2 regions of the Paenibacillus sp. MABNR03 genome follow, and region 1 is predicted to be linked to the other one. Evidence: riboswitches for the same ligand, from Rfam matches in the RefSeq annotation. Region 1 holds a riboswitch; the other holds the start of a gene.
The links. Region 1 has a riboswitch for S-adenosylmethionine ahead of metA (homoserine O-acetyltransferase MetA). Riboswitches for the same ligand answer to the same signal wherever they lie in the genome.
Positions count from the first base shown of each region.

Region 2: it holds a riboswitch for S-adenosylmethionine, as region 1 does, so the genes downstream of both, AAIH57_RS23900 (methionine ABC transporter ATP-binding protein) here and metA (homoserine O-acetyltransferase MetA) in region 1, are expected to answer to the same signal.

Region 1 covers NZ_JBCIYR010000002.1:1,126,911-1,130,325, reverse strand. Annotated here, with positions in the region: gene AAIH57_RS13970 (PLP-dependent transferase) at 1-578, opposite strand, end outside; gene metA (homoserine O-acetyltransferase MetA) at 603-1,520, opposite strand; SAM riboswitch class I at 1,752-1,877, opposite strand; gene AAIH57_RS13960 (hypothetical protein) at 2,139-2,282, opposite strand; gene corA (magnesium/cobalt transporter CorA) at 2,332-3,267, shown strand; gene AAIH57_RS13950 (HRDC domain-containing protein) at 3,369-3,415, opposite strand, start outside.
Region 2 covers NZ_JBCIYR010000005.1:215,920-219,334, reverse strand. Annotated here, with positions in the region: gene AAIH57_RS23910 (COX15/CtaA family protein) at 1-78, shown strand, start outside; gene AAIH57_RS23905 (Cthe_2314 family HEPN domain-containing protein) at 285-1,013, shown strand; SAM riboswitch class I at 1,143-1,284, shown strand; gene AAIH57_RS23900 (methionine ABC transporter ATP-binding protein) at 1,410-2,444, shown strand; gene AAIH57_RS23895 (methionine ABC transporter permease) at 2,446-3,105, shown strand; gene AAIH57_RS23890 (MetQ/NlpA family ABC transporter substrate-binding protein) at 3,187-3,415, shown strand, end outside.

The DNA of each region.
Region 1 (3,415 bases):
ATATCTGCTCCGAGCTCAATAGGACGTTGGAAAAATGGAGTCAGCAGCGTATTGTCCACGATGGTCAGCAGGTTATGGCTTTTCGCCCAAGCGCTGACCGCCTCGATATCCGTAATCATCATAAGTGGGTTGGTTGGCGTCTCGATAAATACGGCCTTGGTATTCGGCTGACGAATACTTTCCATTGCCGCTATATCATTGGTGTCCACATAACTTGCGGTCACGCCGAAACGGGACAGGATGCGCTCAAGCAAACGATACGTTCCTCCATACAGATCCAGCGATACAATCAGATGATCTCCCTGTCCAAACATCGCAAAGATGGTTTGCAGGGCTGCCATGCCCGAACTACAGGCAAAACCAGCATCGCCAGATTCCAGTGCAGCTGCTGCTTCTTCTAACACCTTACGGGTTGGATTAGTTGTACGAATATAATCAAAACCTGTGCTCTGTCCAAGCTTCGGATGACGAAACGCTGTCGATTGATAGATTGGAAAATTCACGGCACCTGTCACCGGTTCATTAACGGACCCGATTTGAGCCAAGCGGCTCTCGATTTTCAACTTATTGTCTTCCATTGCAGCATCCTCCTGTAATCTCGATTAGATTTGCGGGCCAATGTCGTAAGGCGTTTCCTGGTACACATAGTAATTGAGCCAATTAGAGAATAATAAGTTTGCATGTGCCCGCCAGGTTGCCGGAGGAACACGGGATGGATCGTCGTTTGGAAAATAGTGCTTTGGCAAGGCGATATCCAATCCTTTGGATGCATCACGGTCATATTCCCATTTCAGAGACAATGGATCATACTCTGCATGCCCTGTCACAAAAATTTGCTTGCCGTCTTTGGTTGCAACCAGGAAGATGCCTGCTTCCTCTGATTCAGCCAAAATTTCGAGCTTTTCGTTTTTCTCAATATCCTCACGCCGCACTTCAGTGTGACGGGAATGAGGAACGTTAAACACTTCATCAAACCCACGCAGCAGCGGCACATGAGATTTGTTGATCGTATGTGGAAATACGCCAAAGCACTTCTCATCCAGCGCGACCTTAGGTACATCAAAATGATGGTACAGTCCAGCCTGGGAAGCCCAACATATATGCATGGTCGAAGTCACATTGGTTTTAGTCCACTCGAAGATTTCCTGAATTTCCTTCCAATAATTGACGTCTTCGAAATCCATCTGCTCCACCGGTGCACCTGTAATGATCATCCCGTCAAAACGGCGATGTTCAATCTCGTCAAAGGTTTTGTAGAAAAGATTCAGATACTCCTGTGACGTGTTCTTCGACGTATGCGATTTGGGATGTACCAGGACGATATCCACTTGAATCGGGGTGTTCCCCACGAGACGCAGCAGCTGGGTTTCTGTCGTTTCTTTGGTAGGCATCAGGTTTAATATAGCAATGCGTAGTGGACGAATATCCTGCTGATAAGCATGTGTCTCGTCCATGACAAAAATGTTCTCTCCTGCAAGGACTTCCTTGGCAGGCAATGTGTCTGGTATTTTGATTGGCATGATGTACAACTCCTCCTTGTGCATAGATAGATGCAGCCCGCTGGCTTGATGTGTTCGCGTCAATTCAGCGTTAGGCAGCCATGAGCTTGTCTACAGGGATGGTTGGAATTGAAACCCTCACATGTGACAAACTCAAGTTTCGTAGCGAAAATCAGTGCTGAGAAGTCGGTGCATATAACAAAGACCTTTCTCGGATTCCGAGAAAGGTCATATGTAAATAGATATGCGCCTCTCTCATCTCTCAGTTACAACAGTGTCTCCTTGGACACTTAGTCGCTGCAAGAATTAGCACCGTGCGGTATACCGCCGGTTGCCGGGTTTCATCGGGCCAGTCCCTCCACCTACTCTTGATAAGATTTCGCCATATTCAATTGTGTGCTTAGTGTGGTTCACCGTCTACTTTAAAACATTAATCCTCTCACGTCAAGCATGTAGTTTTGTGTCTGTTCATGTAGGCCGGAACCGTTTGTCTCTCGCTGTCATACACTGCTTCAGGGCGCGAAATAGACACATTTTTGCGCTTGAAAGCACCATGTACCAGCGGTATACTAAACAAGTGTTGCATACCCTTATGTGAGAGGTGACATATTCAATGGATGGCGACCCGAGGCCTGACTGTCAGCCGTATTCCGACAAACTGCATAGAGAATTGACATCAGCATGCCGGCAGCGGGACGTTACTTCCGTTTGATTATAGAGCGAACGCAGTCCTGACCTCCAGGCTCCGCTGCCGACCGGCTGATCTGTTCTTTTTGCGCCCATATTGATGAAAATCCGCCTGTTTGGCGGGTGCAGAAGGAGTGGATGAACGATGAAAATCCGGTTGGTAAACAACGGTGTATTTATCCCGGTGGACGATATCCAGCAGGCGCTGACGCCACCAGCAGAGGGATTTTACTGGATCGATGCAGACGTGGATGATCTGGCGGTGCTTCAACCGCTGTTTATGATGCATGATCTGGCTGTAGAGGACTGTTTGAGTGATGAAGAACAGCGCCCGAAGATTGAAATTTATGAGAGCCATTATTTTATTGTAATCAACAGTATTCGTTTTGATGATGAAGAGATCTTTTTACGTGCCGTCAACCTGTTTCTTGGCAGACATTTTATCATCAGTGTGACGAAGCAGAAAGTCAGCGAACTTCGTACATTGAAGCCAATTCTGTGGGAACAGGAAGTCAGTACACCCGATCGTCTCCTGTATCTGCTGGTCGACTTGATTGTGGATAACTACTTTACGGTCGGAGACCGGATTGAAGCACGCATCGAGAAGCTCGAAGAAGATATTCTGATGCACACCAAGAAATCCCATCTGAATGAAATTATCGGGCTGCGCAGTGAGATTCTGTGGCTCAAAAAGGTGCTGGGGCCTCAAAAAGAGGTTATTAATACGCTCAATAAAAAAGACTTGCGGCTGATCGATGATCAACTGCAAAAGTACTTCAGTGACATCTATGAGAATGCCGTGAAAATATCCGAGACATTTGAGACCTATCGGGACCTGATGGGGAACTTGCGAGAAGCTTACCAATCCAGTATCGCCAACCGGGCGAATGAAATCATGCGTGTGTTTACCGCCATTACAACGGTGTTCATGCCCCTGACGGTCATCACCGGGATCTACGGGATGAACTTCACGAACATGCCTGAGCTGGACTGGAAGTATGGATATTTTGTCGTCATTGGCCTGATGGTAACCCTGGGCTTAAGCATGTTCTTTATTTTCCGTAAAAAAGATTGGATCTGAACTGAACGTACCAAATAGAAAGACGAAGCGCTCCTTTTCAGGGAGAGACTGCTTCGTCTTTTTTGGCTTTTGCGTAACCTTTGTCACTCTATCTTTGGTTCTTATCCAGCATTCCGCTCCGCCTCTGCATGTCTCCGGAACCGAATGC
Region 2 (3,415 bases), on a different contig from region 1:
ATTGCCGTATTGTTCGGTATATTAACCTATATGAGTTTCTTGGTGTACAAGCTACACCGGCCAGCTGATCGCTTCTAAAGTTATTGGATCATTGGTTCAAAACCTAAAAACTGCAAAGTCCACCATCCAGTGATGTACATCATTGGACAGGTGGACTTTGTTTGATGTACGGCGGGGCAGGGCACCCTAATACAAGCAGCGGTCACACGTTTACTCTGATTCCGATTAGGTTTAATATTATTAATCATCTTATTGATCAGCAGAGTGGAAAGAGGAGGCTGTATATGCTGCGAACGTTGCTGGGTGAATTGCCGCGTCAGAATGAAGGCGTATTGGAGGAAGCCATCGAGTCGATGGTGGAGACGCTTGAACTTCTACAACGACAGTTAGACCTGAATCAGGATCCGACTCACGATTATCGAAAACTGTATGTCTGGACACAGGGCTTGATCTCCTCACTGGATGAGCTGGAGCAGAGCTGTTTTGCTGCATCCCACTTTCGGAAAAAGGTGAAGGCGGGTTCCACCGATGATATGACCATTGAGGAAAAGGCGGAATACGCTCGTTATGTATATTTTTATAAGGATGGGTTTATCCGGTGTTTTGCGATTCTGGATAAGACAGGCACGGTATTGAATGAATTATTTCAGTTAAACACGTCCAAAGTGAAGTCCCATTTCTCCTATTTTACCGTCTTAAGACAGTTTGGTTATGCCAAAATGCATGGAGACCTTGCTGTTCGATTGATCAATATCAAGGATGCCTACCGGGAGCCAATGAGCAAGCTTCGCAAACGACGGAACATGGAGATTCATTACATGAACTCCGAGATGCAGGATGACCTCTGGCAGCTTCACCAGACATTGCAGGGCAAAGTAAAGCTGGAGGATCTGGATCAGCATCTGGATGAATTGTGCCAGGGCGTTGATATGGTTTGCGAAACGCTAAAGGAGGCTTATGGTTACATCAACAAGATGTGGCACAAGCAAGGAGTGTCCGAACTTGCAAAGTAAATCAGGTGTAATATTTACCTTTGACAAAGCGGAATACTTGGATTATACTGAGTTTCTAAATTAAACGTTACATGGAATTAATATGTGTAGCTATTTAAAATTTTACCACTGAACTTATAAATTTCATATTTCTTATCGAGAGCGGCGGAGGGACAGGCCCGATGAAGCCCGGCAACCGATTTATAATGACATGACAAGCCAGTCATACTTTATAGATGTTAGGTGCTAATTCCTACAAAATGGTGCAAAGCACGATTTTGGCAGATGAGAAGGTACATTCTTTCATGTGAAGAGCCCTTTTTGTTTCTGCAAAAGGGCTCTTTTTTATACGCTAGAGGGGAGTTTTCCTTTCATTCGGGTAAAGATACATGTAGGCGGTGGGAAGGAGAAGTCATATTGATTGAATTAAAGGGATTAACCAAGACGTACGGCAGAGGTACAAAACAAACGACAGCACTAGCCGATTTGGATCTGAACGTCGGCAAGGGTGAAATATTCGGAGTTATCGGACACTCCGGTGCAGGGAAAAGTACATTGATTCGATGTATCAATCTGCTTGAAAGACCAACAGCTGGTGAGGTATGGGTGGATGGTGTGAACCTTACAGGCCTCAGCAAAACGGAGCTGCAGCAGCAGCGACGCAAGATTGGCATGATATTTCAGCACTTTAATCTGTTATCTTCAGCTACGGTATATGACAATGTTGCTTTCCCATTGAAGCTGGTTAATACGCCTAAGGCTGAGATTGACCGCAAAGTGAAGGAGCTGCTCGCTCTCGTTGGCCTGGAGCATCATAGCAGCAAATATCCTGCGCAGCTGTCCGGGGGACAGAAACAGAGAGTAGGCATCGCCCGTGCACTTGCCAGTGATCCGGCAGTTCTACTCTGCGACGAAGCGACATCGGCGCTTGACCCGCAGACCACGGCTTCGATTTTGAAGCTGCTGATGGATATTAACAAAAAATACGATCTAACCATTGTTCTGATCACCCATGAAATGCATGTCATTCAGAGCATCTGTGATCAAGTTGCTGTCATTCATCAGGGAGGAATCGTGGAACAAGGCCCTGTAACGGATGTCTTCCTTAAGCCGCAGCATGCCATTACGCGTGACTTCATGCAGCGTGACCACGAGTCAGAGCTTTTATTGGAAGAGGCTGCCCTGGCACATGCCGGTGGAACGGCTCAGCAGGACGGACGCTCACAGCTGGTCAAAATCTCATTTTTGGGCGATAAAACATATGAAGCCATTTTGTCCAGAACAGTTCGTCAGACCGGAGTGGACTTCGCCATTCTGCAAGGAACGATCTCGAGAATTAAACAGATTCCGTATGGACAGTTAACCGTTCGTTTTGAAGGCGATGCGGAAGCGATTGGTCGAACAGTGCATGAATTGAATGAGCAAGGGCTTGATGTGGAGGTGCTTCGTTAACATGGATTTTTCATCTGTACGCTGGGGAGAGATCGGCAAGGCCTCCATTGAAACATTGCAAATTCTGGGAGCGTCCGGTTTGTTTACCATTATCATAGGATTGCCACTGGGTGTCCTGCTATTTATGACAGCGAGATCGGCTTCCGTTCAGTCACGTATCTTCTATACCGTGTTATCCATCGTTGTTAACATTCTGCGGTCGGTACCGTTCATTATTTTGATCGTTGCCCTTATTCCGTTTACACGTTCACTGGTCGGTACAGCCACAGGTGTACTTGGAGTCATCCCGCCACTTGTTATTGCAGCTGCTCCTTACTTCGCAAGGTTGGTTGAGACTACACTTCGTGAAGTGGATCGTGGAGTCATTGAGGCCGCTCAGGCGATGGGGGCATCAACTGGACAGATTGTAAGGCGCGTACTGCTGCCTGAGGCGCTGCCTGGTCTGCTTGCAGGGATTACAATTACGATTGTAACGTTAGTATCTTATACGGCGATGGCTGGCATGGTCGGCGGTGGTGGACTCGGTACACTTGCGATTAACTATGGCTACTTCCGTTACCAATATGAAATTATGATTATTTCAGTCGTATTCATGGTCATTCTGGTGCAAGTTCTGCAAATGTTTGGCGATCGACTCGTTAAATTGTTCACCCGGAAATAACACATATATAGCATTTTGCATCCAATCCATGCTGGACGAATGCAAATATGCAACAAATTTATTGGAGAAGGGGTTTTACACATGAAAAAATGGTCTTTTGCACTGCTCAGCCTGATGCTGATTGCGGTACTTGCTGCATGCGGAAACAACAAGGATTCAGACAGTGGGGCAGATAATGAAGCAGGTGCACCGCGTACCGTGGAATTGAAAGTCGGAGCTTCACCAACACCGCACGCTGAAATTCTGGAAAGTATCAAACCTGAGCTGGAAGCTCAAGGCATTCGTTTGCAGATTGTAACGTTCAATGACT